Regions from separate parts of the Roseibium algicola genome, predicted to be linked through region 1. Evidence: predicted binding sites of a transcription regulator. Region 1 holds the regulator's gene; each other region holds the start of a gene.
What was found. The regulator LexA, encoded in region 1, represses DNA repair genes until DNA is damaged. The targets are predictions, from matches to a motif close to TGTTCNNNNTGTGTTCNG.
Positions count from the first base shown of each region.

Region 2: a site for LexA is predicted at 2,373-2,390, ahead of B0E33_RS26820 (single-stranded DNA-binding protein). Genes of this name have one in related genera too.
Region 3: a site for LexA is predicted at 2,592-2,609, ahead of parE (DNA topoisomerase IV subunit B). Genes of this name have one in related genera too.
Region 4: a site for LexA is predicted at 2,479-2,496, ahead of B0E33_RS06110 (PA0069 family radical SAM protein). Genes of this name have one in related genera too.

Region 1 is NZ_CP019630.1:5,535,320-5,539,485, reverse strand. It holds gene B0E33_RS25675 (hypothetical protein) at 61-864, shown strand; gene lexA (transcriptional repressor LexA) at 986-1,696, shown strand; gene B0E33_RS25665 (ComEC/Rec2 family competence protein) at 1,701-4,109, opposite strand.
Region 2 is NZ_CP019630.1:5,789,095-5,793,260, forward strand. It holds gene B0E33_RS26810 (L,D-transpeptidase family protein) at 1-490, opposite strand, end outside; gene B0E33_RS26815 (hypothetical protein) at 1,022-1,498, shown strand; gene B0E33_RS26820 (single-stranded DNA-binding protein) at 1,560-2,114, opposite strand; gene uvrA (excinuclease ABC subunit UvrA) at 2,699-4,166, shown strand, end outside.
Region 3 is NZ_CP019630.1:5,823,048-5,827,213, forward strand. It holds gene xth (exodeoxyribonuclease III) at 1-588, shown strand, start outside; gene B0E33_RS26970 (tetratricopeptide repeat protein) at 1,244-2,101, opposite strand; gene parE (DNA topoisomerase IV subunit B) at 2,690-4,166, shown strand, end outside.
Region 4 is NZ_CP019630.1:1,307,251-1,311,416, reverse strand. It holds gene B0E33_RS06120 (F0F1 ATP synthase subunit B family protein) at 1-419, shown strand, start outside; gene rnhB (ribonuclease HII) at 623-1,273, opposite strand; gene B0E33_RS06110 (PA0069 family radical SAM protein) at 1,319-2,431, opposite strand; gene B0E33_RS06105 (substrate-binding periplasmic protein) at 2,587-3,429, opposite strand; gene B0E33_RS06100 (glycosyltransferase) at 3,798-4,166, shown strand, end outside.

The sequences.
Region 1 (4,166 bases):
CGTCATCCCGGCCCAGCTGCCATCAATCGGCTCCCACATGCCAGATGTCTGGCGAAGCCATTGGAAATCTCCCTGGCAGAGCAAACTCCCTTGCTGGAGGCGCTGGGCCGCTTCGCCACGCACCAAGGACTGAGCTCCGCCGTTCTCGATCTTTCCGGGCTCACGCTCGAAGCATTCGACTTCGTAATGCCTGCCTGCGCAATCGATGACAGACATGCAGCCTGGTACAGCGACACGCACTCCTCGAAAGGCGCAACGCTGGAGTCCGCAGTTGCCATTCTCGGGATACGAGATGGCGAATGGTTCGCTCATGTACACGCTTATTGGCACGAGGAAGAAGTCGAGCACCTTGGCCACTTACTGCCGCATACGCTGAAGGTTGCGCATCAGGGGGCCATCAAAGGGTACGGCCTGCAAGGCGCAGCGTTCGTGGCATCGCTGGATCCGGAAACCGAATTCACGCTGTTTCGTGTGCAACAGGATGACGAACAGTCACGGACAACCGACCACAATGCGCTTATCACCACACTCGCTCCGTTTGCCGACCTGACGGACAGCATCCAAGAACTCGCAAAAGAGCTGAAAGCACCCTCCTACCAAGTCTATGGACTGGGCAGTCTGGCCGGAGCAGCGTTCCGCGATGCCCAGCCGATGACAGGTCTGATTTCCGAGATACTCCTGTCTGCAAACGCTGGCGCGAAACCGGAGCAAGAGCTTTGCGTCCCAATCCGCGCCGTTGATCTCGAAGGTGGACTGCATCGGGGCATTCTAACCGCTGGTGGCGCGCCGACTTTGATCACCTGTGAACTGCTGATCATGACCGGATCGAAGGATGACCTGAATCCGATATCGGAGACGGATTGAATACGGCAACTTGTTCGAAGCCAAGAACAGTAAGAGAACATTTACCCTTGCAGAACACAATGAGAACAGGTACCATGTTCTTGATTTGTACCAGATGTTTTCTCGGTCAGGGGACGCCTACATGCTGACGCGCAAGCAGTACGAACTGCTCATGTTCATTCACGAAAGACTGAAAGAAACCGGTGTGCCGCCGTCTTTCGACGAAATGAAGGATGCGCTCGACCTGCGCTCCAAGTCCGGCATTCACCGCCTGATCACCGCGCTTGAAGAACGTGGCTTCATCCGGCGCCTGCCGAACCGGGCCAGAGCCATGGAAGTTGTTCGTCTTCCGGACTCCATCGCACCCGGCCTGGGTGCTCCACGGCCAAGAGGCAGCTTCTCACCTGAAGTCATTGAAGGCTCACTCGGCAAACCGGAGCCTGAAAAAGCTGCACCGGTGCCGGTGTCCAGTGTTACGGAAATCCCCGTCATGGGCCGCATTGCAGCCGGTGTGCCCATCGAGGCCATTCAAACACACAGCCATTCCATCACAGTGCCGCAGGACCTTCTTGGTCGCGGGGAACACTACGCGCTGGAGGTTCGTGGTGATTCCATGATTGAGGCCGGCATTCTGGACGGTGATACCGTTCTTATCCGCCGGACCGACAGCGCCGACAGTGGCGACATCGTGGTTGCACTTGTGGACGATGAAGAAGCCACCTTGAAGAGGCTGCGCAAGAAAGGCGCTTCCATCGCTCTTGAAGCAGCCAACCCGGCTTATGAAACCAGGATCTTCGGTCCCGGCCGCGTTCGTGTTCAGGGCCGCCTCGTTGCCCTGTTTCGTCAGTATTGACCAGTCACTCCTCTGCGCGCGCTTCGGTCACCGAGGCGCGCTCGGCTAGACGCAGGCTGTCTCTCGTTACCGTACCCTGGTGATGCCAGGGGCGCGGTGGGTCCGGGATGGCAGACTTCAGTTTCTCGATTTTCAGATTTTCGTTTGGCGGATGGCCCGGTGCACCGGCTCCGCTCGTAGCATTTGCGGCCTGGCTGAAATCACCGGGCGATAGCCAGATGGAGACGGCACCACGTTCGGTGCGCGTACCGTGATCCAGAACGAGGGTTGCGCCGCAGCTCTCCGGAGCGACAAGATCGGTCACGACCAAATCGGCATATCGGCAATCCAGCTGAAACGCTTCAAATGTCTTTGGCTGCGCGATTGCAAAAAAGGATCGCTTGCCATCCAGCCGTTCTGCGTCCTCTGAATTGACGTAGGCCCTGATGACACAACCGTCGTCATCGCAATTTCTTTGAGGCGATTTCATCTTGCGCGACAAGATCGCATCATTCCTCACTCCTTCCGACTGCAGCCATAGATCACTTGCAAACGATCTCCCCCTTGCTGCGTATCGCAAAGTTCCCGTTTCATCGCGGGCAGCTATTCGAGAGCCGCTTGCAGCAATCTGGATATCGGGAGGCCGGCTGGTAAGAACAATCAATATTCCTGCGACGAGAGGCACTCCGGCGAGCACACGCTTTCTGCCAGGCACCAACAATCCGGCAAACAATGCTGATAGCAACAGCAACGCAGCAGCCCCGTCGAGCCTTCCGGAAGTTCCGCTGCCGGCATCGAGGGCTGCGGTAAAGGAAGCAACCTTCAACAGAAGTGAAACGCCTAGAGACATGACAGCCAGAGGGAGAGCTGCAAGGCCGAAGGGCATCAGAACGAATGCAAGTACTCCCATCGGCATCACAACAAGTGAAAACACCGGCATTCCCAGCAAGTTGCCGACTAAGCCGTAGGGCGCGATGCGGCTGAAGTGATGAGCTCCTATAATGCCGGTCGCCAGCCCCGCGACCAATGCGGTGACGAACAACCCTGCAACCCACTTGCCGAGGTAAAGACAAGTCGCCATGCCCCATCCGGACACTCTTTCACCAGATGACAGGGAACGATCTCGCTGCCGCCACAGGTCATAAACGGCAACGAGGCAGATCACGGCAGCGAAGGACATCTGGAAGCCGGGAAAAAACAACCTCTCAGGAGCAATCAGCAAGAGCACGAGGCCAGCCAACGCTACGCTTCGCAGGGTCAGGCCGCGCCGCCCCACCAGAATTCCGACAAAGACAATCGCAATCATCAGGAACGAGCGTTGCGTCGCAACCGCACCACCGGACAGAAGCAGATAAATAACGGCAGCACCAAGGGCTGAAAGTGCAGCCCATTTGTGCACCGGCCACCTGAGCGTCAGGACAGGCACCAACGAAAAGAGCAGCAAGACCGCGCCATAGGCGCCGCCGGCAAAAAGCGCCATATGCAGTCCGGAAATTGCAAGAATGTGAGCCAGTCCGGCGGCCCGCAAGATCTCTTCCTGCTCTTCGGTTATTCCGCTGCGGTCTCCAACCAGAAGAGCAACGATCAGTGCTGTCTCCGGTCCTTCCGAAAGATTGGCCCTGATACGCTCCGCGAGGTCTATTCGAAGCTTGGAAACGGCAACGGCCGGGCGAAATTCATTTCCAACGTCCTCAGTATCGATGACCTCGGGGGACCCGAAACTGAAACCCGTCGCTCCAATCTGCTGAAAGAAGGCCCGGAAGGAAAAATCGTATCCTCCTGGAAAGACGGGACCTGCAGGAGGAAACAGCCGCGCACTGACGCTCACGGTGCGCCCCACTTCAATGTCGCTTCCTGCCGGAACGCGCAAGCGCACCTTAACGGGGAACTCGCCTTCCTCGACAGGACGCCCATTGACCGTGGATACGGCCAGCACGATCCGGTGACCAGCTGCCCCGCTGTCAATCTCTTCTATGTAGCCAACAAGATCCGCGTTCATCTGTTCGGCAAGGCGCGGCGCCGAAACATATGCCGTGCGAAGACTGGAGGCTGCCAGTCCGGCAAAGAATGCCAGGAAGAGAACGACGGAAACCGCCACCGTGCCGCGCCGCTTCACACGCCAGAGAACCGCGCTTACCAGCGCGACCAGAAATCCCAACAGAACCCAGGAAGGTTCTTCGGGCAACGAAACGTAAACTCCAATTCCCGCGGCAAACGCGAAGGCACACCACAACAGCCCTTGCGAATCCCAAAGACGATCTGCTGACGCATTGTGAGCGGAATAAGTGTGGCCACCACCCGCTAGCCTTGAACGTCGTTTCTCACGCACTTCAGGCTTGAGCACGGCAGGTGATAAATCCTCGCGCTCAACATCAAGGGTTGCCGTTTGCGACCGGCGGGCAGAAATATCGAGCGGACCGGACCGTGACGTCACTTCAGCTCCTCGTTTTGGTCCAAGAAATGGCCGGAGCCCCTATTTAGCCTCGCCAAA
Region 2 (4,166 bases), 250 kb from region 1:
CGAGACTGCTACGGACCGCGATTGCCTTTTCTGTCGGCTTACCGTCTTTCACCCAGACGAAATCGGGATGCTCACGATAGAATGAAATGACTGCAGAACCCACTTCCGGAAGGACGGTGAGCGACATGTCTTTCAATGCCGGACGCGCCGTGTCGAATGCGGTCAGAACGACCGGAGCCTGTGGCAGGCTATCGCTTTCGGTGCTCGGGGCATCCGTCGTTTCAACGGGCTGGACATCAGGCTTCACCTCGGCGGACTTGATCTCCGACAACTCAGCCAGCGAAACCTTCTTCCAGCTGTCGGCCGTGTAATTGAGGTAGCGCGGCGCAGAGACCTTTGCGGTAACGACCTTCTTGCTAAGATCCTGTTGGCGCTCACGCTCCTGCTGTCGGCGATGCGCTTCCGGATTGAACAGACGCTGGAACAACCCCTGCGCGGAAGCAGGCTCTACCGAGACCAGGTTAAAACCGGAAAAAAGCACCGTCGCCATCAAGCCAGCCCTGAGGGACGTCCCCAGGACAGAACGTTTCGGTTTTTTCCTGGTACATTCGCTCAGTGCCATTGCATTCGCTCGCATTGTCTAAACCCGCTTATTTTAAATCTTTTCGAACCTGACGCCTTGCCCAAGTCACCAGGGTTTTATTGCGTCCCTGCAAGGATCGAAGGCTGTTCGGCATATCCGCCGAGGATGTTCTACATCCGAGCGTGATATGGCAACGCAGTTACCGTGCAACCGGGCCCCGCGACCCGATTCCCGGAAACTGCGCCCGTAAACCGTTTGATACTATAACAGGGTTCATCAGATGGTTAAGGGGCGCCGTCCTACACAGGTTTGAAATCAGCCGACTGTGACGATTTTGCCTCGTTGCTGACAGTACAGCTGCCCACCATCACGGTGCCAGAAACGGCAGAACTGCGGCTGTTTGGAAAAACAACCTCGCGTGATTGGCATCACGCCACCTTCTTCATCATAGGCGTATCTACGGCTTCACGAGTACGTGAGACATTACCGGAGAGCCAAATGCCGTTTCAATTCAATGTTGGTGACCATTCGTCACCGATCTGGAAATACACAAGTTTCAACTCTTCCCAGTATTCAAAGCTGAAGTGGGCCAGAAACAAGCTTTTCAAAATGGTCAAGAACAACCCGGGATGTAATGCCTATTTCCGGACGCTACCCAAGGGGCGAAGCTTGTCGGACATGATCAACGACAGCTCGATTTGGGTGAATTACGGACCGACCATTTCACCGCTACATGGGGAAATCCACGTTCCTTCCGGGGAAATCGCGGTTGGTGACCGGGCCTTTAAAATGGGCAGGTGGATGGTGCTGGCCACCATCATTCATGAATTCGCGCATCACAACGGCGCCCCGATTACGGGTGGCGACACACGCGCAGAAGAAGCCGTCTATCACTGTGGTCTCGGCAGTGCGAAGGAATATTACGACGGCGTTGATGACCCGAACACGCCTTACGACCCAAACGTCGGCGGTTGATCAACATACCCTGGTGCGCGGCCCCAAAGCATGGGACCGCACCCGGTAGGGCAGTAAAAGGTCAGAACGGAATTTCGTCGTCCATGGGGCCGCCACCGCCACCGGACGGACCGCCGTAACCGCCACCGCTGCTGGAACCGCCGCCATAGCCACCACCAAAATTCCCGCCGGAACCGGAACCGCCGCCGCCGAAGCCACCTCCGCCGCCGCCTTGTGAGTCATTGCCGTAATCGGGAAGACCGCCGGATGCACCGCCACCTTCGCCGCGACCGTCAAGCATGGTCAGGTTGGAGTTGAAGCCCTGCAGCACGATCTCGGTGGAGTACCGGTCCTGACCGGACTGATCCTGCCATTTGCGGGTCTGAAGCTGGCCTTCGAGATAAACCTTTGATCCCTTGCGCAGATATTGCTCCGCAACTTTGCAAAGACCGTCGTTGAAGATCACGACGCGGTGCCACTCCGTCTTTTCACGACGCTCACCGGTGTTGCGGTCGCGCCAGGATTCCGACGTCGCAATCCGGAGATTGGCGATCGGGCGGCCATCCTGCGTACGGCGGATTTCCGGGTCTGCTCCCAGATTGCCGACCAAAATTACTTTGTTGACGCTGCCCGCCATACTGAACTCCTGTTTGTTTTTCGTTGACCCCGCCGACGATGTTCGTGTGCTTCTCCGGCACGTGTCGATAAACGGTCAACGTTGCAAGCTTTGCTGCTAGAAACCAGAACCCTAACGGCACGCCAACAGCTTCGCCGCTATTTTCGCCAGGCTTCACTCATTTTCCACAAGGCAACTCACAAACTGCCGCCTGGTTCATCCGCCTAAAATTCGAGCAAAATCGACAGACACAATCCTTGATTGCGCCAAGTTACAATTTGCTCCACTTTTGTTCCAATCAAGCCCCGATTTTTCTGTCAGGACATTATCTCATGAACTGCGAGGTTTCGGTCACCTATTTCTGCTCGGCTCCTGACGCGGCAATCGTCAATGTACTTGTTTTGTTCTTATCATTTCTGTAAAAGCGATTCAATCAGGCATCGCATCGACAAGTGCCTCAGGCACGATATTGAAAATGCCTCACTGGAAGCTCCGCCCGAAACTGCTATATCGGGGCAAACAGACATCATCGGCAATGGACCATCTTAGCGTATGCGCGAGCAACAATCGGCTTTGTGCGACGCATGCGGTCAGGAAGAACGACAATGAAGACAGCCAAGGGATCGCAGTCGGAAGAAGCCTGGAAGGCGGACCCAACACGGGTCATCAGCATCCGTGGCGCACGGGAGCATAACCTCAAGGGCGTCGACCTGGACCTGCCCCGCGACAAGTTGATTGTCATGACCGGCCTGTCCGGCTCAGGCAAGTCGTCCCTCGCCTTCGACACCATATATGCAGAAGGTCAGCGGCGGTACGTGGAAAGCCTGTCCGCCTACGCGCGTCAGTTCCTGGAAATGATGCAGAAACCGGACGTCGACCAGATCGACGGACTGTCGCCGGCAATCTCCATCGAACAGAAGACCACGTCCCGCAATCCGCGCTCCACGGTCGGAACGGTTACGGAAATCTACGATTACATGCGCCTTTTGTTTGCGCGTGTCGGCGTTCCCTATTCCCCCGCCACCGGTCTGCCGATCGAAAGCCAGACCGTCAGCCAGATGGTCGATCGCATTCTGGAGCTGGAAGAAGGTGCCCGCCTCTACCTGCTTGCGCCGATGGTTCGCGGCCGCAAGGGCGAGTATCGCAAGGAACTTGCCGAGCTGATGAAGAAGGGTTTCCAGCGCGTCAAGATCGACGGAACCTTCCATGAGATTTCCGAGGCCCCTGCCCTCGACAAGAAATTCAAGCACGATATCGACGTCGTCGTGGACCGTATCGTCGTGCGTGACGATATCTCCGGTCGGCTTGCCGATTCACTGGAAACGGCGCTGAAACTTGCCGATGGCATTGCAATTGCCGAATTTGCCGACAAGACCGACGAGAACGGCAACCCGGAACGGATGATCTTTTCCGAAAAATTTGCCTGCCCGGTATCCGGCTTCACCATTCCGGAGATCGAGCCGCGTTTGTTCTCGTTCAACAATCCCTTCGGTGCCTGCCCCACTTGTGATGGCCTTGGAACGACACTCGCCTTTGAAGAAGACCTGGTTGTTCCTGACCACTCGCTTTCCCTGCGCGAAGGAGCTGTCCTGCCGTGGGCGAAGACAGGGTCGACATCACCTTATTATGCCCAGACGCTGGAAGCACTCTGCAGTCATTTCAAGGTGTCCATGGCAACGCCCTGGAAGGATCTTCCTTCGGAAGTGCGCGAGGCAATCCTTCATGGAACCGGCAATGCGAAGATTGAATTCGTCTATGATGACGGCGTCCGCAGCTACCGGACAGAAAAGACCTTTGAAGGTGTAATCGGCAATATCGAGCGGCGCTGGCGCGAGACAGAATCCACCTGGGTTCGCGAGGAACTGGCAAGGTTTCAATCCGATCATGCCTGCCCGGCTTGCAGCGGGTTCCGTCTGAAGCCGGAAGCGCTTGCCGTCAAGATCGCCGGCAGGCATATCGGTCAGATCACCGAACATTCCATTCGCGATGCAAGCCTCTGGTTTGAAGCCCTGCCGGAGCAACTGAACGACAAACAGAGCGAAATCGCAGGCCGCATCCTGAAGGAAATTCGCG
Region 3 (4,166 bases), 290 kb from region 1:
GCGCTTCTGTCCAAGACGCCGCTGACTGATATTCAGCGCGGCTTGCCCGGAAACGATGCGGACGAACAGGCCCGTTATATTGAAGGCAGTCTGTCGACGGGTAGCGGCCAGGTTCGAATCGGCTGTCTCTATCTTCCCAACGGCAATCCGCTGGGAACAGAAAAATTTCCGTACAAGCTCGAGTGGATGGACCGCTTGATTGCGCATGCTCAAATGCGTCTTTCAGAGGAAACGCCATTCCTGTTGCTGGGAGACTACAATGTGATCCCCGATCCCGTGGATGCCAAGAACCCGCAGAACTGGCTGGAAGACGCTCTTTTTCAGCCTGAGAGCCGGCAACGCTTCCGTGCCCTCACCCACCTCGGCTTGACCGAAGCAGTCCGGTCCTGCAGCGAAGCGCCGGAAACCTTCACGTTCTGGGACTATCAGGCAGGTGCCTGGCAAAAAAACAATGGCATTCGGATCGATCATATTCTGATGTCTCCGCAGGCCACAGATCGGTTCTCAGGCTGCGGTATCGACAAGCATGTGCGCGGCTGGGAAAAGCCGTCGGATCATGTGCCAGTCTGGGTGAAGCTGGCTGCTTGAGACTGAAACTGCCTCCAGAAATCCAACTCCATTGCTGATGCAGGCGTGAAGCGCGGTGCGTGCCCGGAAACCGGGCTTGCAGTCGGCTGACGTCATGGTAAGCTTTTTTCCATCATGGGATGACGCTCAGCCGACCAACATCCGCGACGGCGACATGCGGAACAGACACACCGGTAACGACTTCGATTGCCGGTCGTTCGGTCTTTACTGTTACCGCATGGTTGTTTTTCGGACTGATTTTGGGTCTGGTTCTTGGGTCAGGCAGCGCGGCTCGGGCGCAAGACGTCTCTTGTACCTGCCGATACCAGGGCGAGAAATACGGCGTAGGTGAATCTATCTGCCTGAAGAGCCCATCCGGGCTGCGAATGGCGACATGTGAAATGGTGCTGAACAACACGTCCTGGCAGATCAGCAACGCGCCTTGCCCACTGACCCAAATTCAAAGCCCTGCGATCGATAAATTCACGACCAAGCGTCCCACAAAACCAACTTATCCGTCAGGTTGAAGATCACTCGCCAGATAACGCAGATTTTCTGAAACCCTGGCACGCTCCTGCTTCGAACCGGAGCAGAGTTGGCACGGCATGTGCGAGAGCCATTGAAGACGGACGATCACACCCACATGGTGTTCAGATCGGTCTCTATGAGCTTGAGGTTATTGTGCGGGCAACTGCTGTGCGGTGAGCACGTCCGGGCGATTTTGCTTCAACCATCCGTCAGCCATTGATCTGGCCATCTGCCTGACAGGCTCGGGCGAAACCGCGAAATACTGCTCGTGCATGGAATGGATCCAGCTGGCATCCGTTCCCTTGGCCTGTTCCCGGGCAACGGTCATCCACATCAGGCCGCGAGCTTTTTTCTTGTCCGACGTACCGAGTGCATAGAGCGTTTCACCAAGGCGTGCCTGGGCACCCACGTGCCCCTTGAGCGCGGCAAGATTGTACCAACGAACGGCCATGCGGCTGTTGTTTTCCTGGTACATGCGGCCAAGTTCATACTGGGCATCGGCATCGCCGAAATAGGACGCGGCATGCGTGAAGATCTGACGGGCACGTGATTCATTCTTGGGCACAGCGCCGTCGATGCCGTTCAGATAGTAGGAACCGAGCGCAACGAAAGCGCTTGAGACGAAGGGAGCATCCGGTGCATCGGGGCGATCTTCCCCGTGCTCACGAACGATCTGACTGTAATATTCGAACGCCTTGAGGTCGTCTTCCTTGACGCCGTCGCCGGAGGCATACATTTCGCCCAGCTTCCAGGCGGCCATGGGCTGACCGTTTTCGGCGGCATACTGCAGCGACCCAAGCGCAGCGGCCTTGTCGCCGGAATAATATTGGCGGGCACCGGCCCGCAGTGCTTCAGACGGGGAAAGATCGTTCGGACCGATCGCCCGTGCAGGCGCCGGCTGACCGTCAAAGGCGGCCACGGGCCCTGTCAGGCCGATCAGGATCAACGCACCGAGCACGGTTCCGGCTCTTCCCATGCGTTGAAGCTTTGTGCTGTTCTTAGGCATCCCAGTCACACTATTATCCGTCGGCAACGAAACAGATCCCCGACGGACTTTCTTGTTTTTTGTCCGCGCCAAGCGCATTTGCTGTCTCTTTGGTCCCAAAAGCATATGCCTGCGGGACCCACTGTTTCGGAGTGGCCTAAATTGGCCGATCATTTCGTCTTAAGTTGGGCCATACGACGCCGAAATAAGACCATTTCCTGACACTTTTGTCCGGACTGTGAACCACTTCAGGAGTTGATCCCGATCTGGTCGTCCCAGACATTAGCGTAACGGGTGACGGGCAAACATGGCCGAACAGGGGCAACGGCGGCAAACCGGGGCCCTGCAAATGACTCTGTCAGTAACTGTTGCGGAATTGGCACATATTGTGACCGCCCCTCTCCCATTCAAGACCCTTATTTCAACACAGGCGGGTTGATGATGTGTTTCCAGATCGGTTTTTTGGGCCCCTGGCTGTTGAAAACGGGGGCTTTTGGCCAATTACCTTTGCCGTTCTATCTTTGTCCTTCAAACTGAGACATGATTCGGTGTAGGTAACAGCGCTGAGTTTGTAGAAACTATGACCCAAGACCCATCAGGCGATACGGAATGAGCGCAAAAGACGATCTGTTTGCAGGCAACGCGGCGGTCTCTGCCCCAATGATACGAGATGAGCCCGCCCCAGCTCCGCAAAAGCCGCGTCCCGTTGCGCCTGTCGCGGTCAGCGACGATTATTCGGCGGCCGACATCGAGGTTCTCGAGGGGCTCGAGCCGGTTCGGCGCCGGCCAGGCATGTATATCGGCGGCACTGACGAAAAGGCGCTGCATCACCTCTTTGCCGAAGTGATCGACAACTCCATGGATGAGGCGGTTGCCGGCCATGCGACGTGGATCGACGTGTCGCTTTCCAGCGATGGCTATCTGACGATCACCGACAACGGCCGCGGTATTCCTGTCGACCCTCACCCGAAGTTCAAGGACAAGTCCGCACTCGAAGTGATCATGACGACGCTGCATGCGGGCGGCAAGTTCGACAGCAAGGTCTATGAGACCTCTGGCGGTCTGCACGGTGTCGGCATTTCCGTGGTCAATGCGCTGTCAGAGGAACTGATTGTAGAGGTCGCACGCAGCCGCAAGCTCTATCGCCAGATTTTCCGCCGCGGTCACGCCCAGGGTCCTCTCGAGCTGGTTGGCGATACCCAGAACAGACGCGGGACCCAGGTCAGCTTCAAACCAGACGATCAAATCTTCGGCAAAGGCGCCAAATTTGTCCCGGCGCGCCTTTTGAAGATGGCACGGTCCAAGGCCTATCTCTTTGGCGGTGTCGAGATCCGCTGGCACTGCGCACCTGAATTGCTGTCTGAAAAGGACGAGACACCGGCTGAGGCCGTGTTTCACTTCCCCGGCGGTCTTCGCGACTTTCTCAACGAGAGACTGACCAAGGAACGCCGTGTCGTCGACGACGTGTTCTTCGGCCGCACCGACAACGCCGGCAAACACGGGTCCGTGGAATGGGCAGTGAGCTGGTTTGCCGGCGACGGCTTTGTCAGTTCCTACTGCAACACCGTGCCGACACCGGAAGGCGGAACTCACGAAGCGGGTTTTCGATATGCCCTGCTGCGCGGCCTCAAGGCATATGGCGAACTGACAAACAACAAGAAGGCATCCATCATCACCGGCGATGATGTGATGACATCAGCCGGCGGAATGCTGTCCGTCTTCATCCGTGAGCCTGAATTCGTCGGCCAGACCAAAGACAAACTGGCGACCAACGAAGCCACGCGCATTGCGGAGACGGCTGTCCGTGATGCATTTGACCATTGGCTGACAGCCTCCCCCAACCAGGCAAACAAGCTTCTGGAGTGGGTTATCGATCGCGCGGATGAGCGCTTGCGCCGTCGCCAGGAAAAAGACGTCGCCCGCAAGACAGCTGTGCGCAAGCTGCGCCTCCCGGGCAAACTTGCCGACTGCTCGGCAAACCAGTCCGATGGCACCGAACTCTTCATCGTGGAGGGTGACTCGGCAGGTGGCTCGGCCAAACAGGCGCGCAACCGTTCCAACCAGGCCGTCTTGCCGTTGCGCGGCA
Region 4 (4,166 bases), 1.9 Mb from region 1:
TCAAGGTTCCGGCCAAGATCAACGGTTCACTGGACGAACGCGCAGAAACCATCCGCAAGGAACTGGAAGACGCACGCAAGATGCGTGAAGAAGCCCAGGCTCTCTTGTCCGAGTATCAGCGCAAGCGTCATGAAGCCGAAAGCGAAGCGGAAGCCATCATCGCAGAAGCCAACTCGGAAGCCGAGCGCCTGACGCTCGAAACCAGCCAGGCTCTGGAAGAAATGATTGCTCGCCGTACCAAGGCTGCGGAAGACAAGATTGCACAGGCTGAAAGCCAGGCAGTCGCTGAAGTCCGTGCCAAGGCCGCTGACATTGCCGTTGCCGCTGCCGAGGAAATCCTTGCAGCGAAGGTGAAGGATAAAGTCGCCGACGACATCCTCGCCAAGAGCATTGAGCAGGTGAAGGAGCGGCTGAACTAAGTTCGGTCCACTCTGCTGACGAATTGAAGAAGCGGCCTTTCGGGGCCGCTTTTTTGTTGCGGCAGGCAATTCGCACGCTACTTGGCACTAATCGGCAGCGGTCTCTATTGCCGGTTGGTGTTGACGTGCCCGAAAGGAGAGGAGTGTCGCTGACTTGCAACGTATTTCCTGCCGTCTAAACCGACCCCGTTATGTCTGGAACCTCAAGTACCTGCAGCCAGCCTGACCGGCTTGAAGCTGAGGCGATGATGAACTGTCGGCCCATGGCGTTCCAGGGCTGCCTGATGCTGCGGCACGCCATACCCCTTGTGCTGGGCAAACCCGTAGTCCGGAAAACTGGCGTCGAGGTGAACCATCATCCGGTCCCTTGTCACCTTCGCAACGATAGAGGCAGCCGCAACGCACAGGCAGCGGCCATCTCCCTTGATCAATGCCTGCCCGGCCTGACGCAGCCCATGCGGCACATCGCGGCCGTCGACAAGAACGTAGTCGGGAACCAGAGGCAGGTGATTGACGGCTCGCATCATGGCCGAAAGGGTTGCGGTGCGAATATTGACAGCATCGATCGTTGCCGGTGAAGCGCTGGCGAGCGAGACATGGGCTGTAGCAACAATCTGCTCGAAAAGCTCTTCGCGCCGGGCTTCGGTCAGTTTCTTGGAATCATTGAGGCCAAGCGGTACCCGGTCGTAATCCAGGATAACCGCGGCCGTGACCACGGGCCCGGCCCAGGGGCCGCGACCGGCTTCGTCTACGCCGCAGAGCCGACCGTCAAAGGATTTCGCGTGCTTACGCTCGATCACAAGGTCCGGGCTATCGGGAAAGGCAAGGTCAAAGAGGGAAGGGCTGAACGTCATGAACTGCACCCTGCCGTCCGGCAGCAAGTTTCTCAAGATCTTGCGTCAAAACAGGTCCAATTGCACACCGCCTTTTTGCGGCTGGACGAAGGCCTCGGTGTTGAGCTTTCGGCGACGCAGATTGAGGCCAAGGCGTTTCGCTCCCAGCGAGAACCGTTTGGCAATCTGGTCGGCATACGGACCTCTCCCGCGCATGCGCTCGCCCCATTTGGCGTCATAGTCCTTGCCGCCGCGCATGGCGCGGATCAGGTTCATCACATGGCGGTAACGGTCCGGACGCTCTCGCAGCAGCCAGTCCCGAAAGAGTTCCGACACTTCCAGGGGAAGCCGTAAAAGGATGTAGGCGACCTCCGTCGCGCAATGCTCGGCTGCCGCTTCCAGAACGTTTTCAATTTCGCTGTCTGTCAGGGCTGGGATCACAGGCGCCATCATTACGGACGTGGGAATGCCCGCGTCGGAGAGAGCCCGGACGGCCTCAAGCCTTTTGTGGGGTGCAGACGCACGCGGCTCCATGGCCCGGCAGAGCTTCTTGTCGAGCGTCGTGACCGACAAGGCAACCTTCACCAGATTTCGTTCTGCCAGCCTCGACAGAATGTCGATATCTCGCGTGACCAGGGCTGACTTGGTTACGATCGCAACCGGGTGGGAGCAATTGTCCAGCACTTCCAGGATCTCACGCATAAGCTTGTAGCCGCGTTCCATCGGCTGGTAGGGATCAGTATTGGTGCCGATGGCGATCACGCGCGGCTGATAACCGGGGCGGGAAAGTTCACGTTCAAGCAACTGTGCGGCATTGGGTTTGGCAAACAGCCTGGTTTCGAAATCCAGGCCTGGAGACAGCCCCATGAACGCGTGGCTCGGTCTGGCGAAACAGTAGATGCATCCATGTTCGCAGCCCCGGTACGGATTGATCGAGCGGTCGAAGGAAATATCCGGCGACTCGTTTCGGGTGATGATTGTGCGCGCACGCTCTTCCTGCACCTGGGTTTTCAGCGGCGGCAGGTCTTCAAGCGTTTCCCAGCCATCGTCGAAACATTCACGAGTTAATTTCTCGAAGCGGCCGGAGGCATTGAGCGCAGCCGCGCGTCCCCGCCGCCTGTGCTCGGCAACGGAGCGGACATCGGGTACAAGGCCGGCTGCGTCGGCTGGTAGTGAAATTTCATCGGGGGGACTGAAGGGCACGCGAGAACGTCCAGGTTACGAAATGGAACATAACAAGAACATTATCACGACGCCAACGCGACGCAAGATGCTGTTTACACCTTGTGGGATTTGACCTTCAAAAGATGGTGGACTGCAGACCAGGCCGGAATTCAGGAACCGCCACGATCATCGTGACCTGGCCGGCGACCAAGGTATTTGATCAGGATCGCATCCAGCGTCCCGTCGGACTGCATCTCGCGAATGGTTTCGTCGTAGCGTCCGGGAAGGCTTTCGATGTCCGGGTAGGTCGAAGCTTTGGCAAAGACGTTGTAGTAGGGCTTCGTTATCAGCGGCAGCGGTAACGTCGCCAACTGGTCCAGCCTCCCGGCCTTCTTTTCCTCGTAGAGCGTGCTGATGGTGTTCATGGGAACGGCATCCACACGCTTTGCCAGCAGCATGCCGATCTGGAGATTGTTGCTGGCGACCGTCTGAAAGTCGAGGCCGGCGTTGAGGAACTCCGGCGTATAGGCGAAATCCTGCGTGATACCGATCTGCAGCCCCTTCAGGTCGTCGTAACCTTCGAAACGGATTGTCCCGGCATCTTCGGCGCGGATGAAGAAGCTCCAGCTGATGTCGATGTAGCTTTCGTCCGGATAGTTCAGGTACTCCATCCGGTCCGGCTTCTTGGAAAACAATAGCAGCATGTCCGCCCGTCCGGCGCGCGCTTCCTGTTGGATGCGGGTTCCGGATTCGACCAGTTCCAGCGAATAGGAAAGGCCGAGACGGCGCATGACTTCATCGAGAACTTCGACGTCGATACCCTTGTACACCCCATCTTCAAGAAACTTGTATGGCTCTTCCGGGGTTGCCAGCACCACGAGGTCTCGGGCCGATGCTGTCCCGGCCAGCAAAGCCATGGACAGAACAAACCCGGCGAGCCCCGTGAAAATCCGACTGAGCGTCTGCGTCAGGTATCCTGCGCCTGAAGTTGGCTGTTGATCGGGTGTCGTCATGGCGCGATCGCTTGGGTTCTGGTCGAAGTAAGAGCTTTCAGCTTTGGTATGCACTCTTAAGATAACATGAAATCCGGCACTTCCATTTGCCAGAGAGGGGCTATTTTCCTGAAAACCGTCAAATGGATACCGATCGGTTTCACACTGGAGCAACTTTTCACGGCCCTATGACAAATGTGAAAGAGGTACTGCTACAGCTTTCGCCCGGTCTTTTCTTTTCATGCAACCAAAGTAGACATTACCTGGCGATATATATCGCGAAGGTTGGTGACCGATTATTGGAGTTTGTTAAGAGCCCCAACAAAAAACAGCTCCCGCTTCGTCACCGACACTCGCACTTTGAAAAAAATCATGTAAAACTTGAGATCATGATCAGCATCATCATTGCGACAAGAAATTCCGAAACCGAGCTCGTTCACGCGCTTTCGGCCCTGGTGCCGGCAGCTGCAGAGGGCGTTATCCGCGAAGTTATCGTGGTCGATGGTGGTTCGTCGGACAATACCGAGAAGGTTGCCGACGCGGCCGGGTGTGTTTGGATCAGCCGGGGCAATGCTTCCCGCAGCGAACGCCTTGCCTATGGCGCCTCCATGGCGAGCCGGGGCGACTGGCTATTGTTCCTGCGGCCGGAAACGCTTCTGGAAAGCGGCTGGCATCATGAGGCCCAGGCCTTCATCGAGCGGGCAGCCCGTGCCTCCAACGGTCCACGGACCGCCGCAAGCTTCCGCCTTCGCTATGAG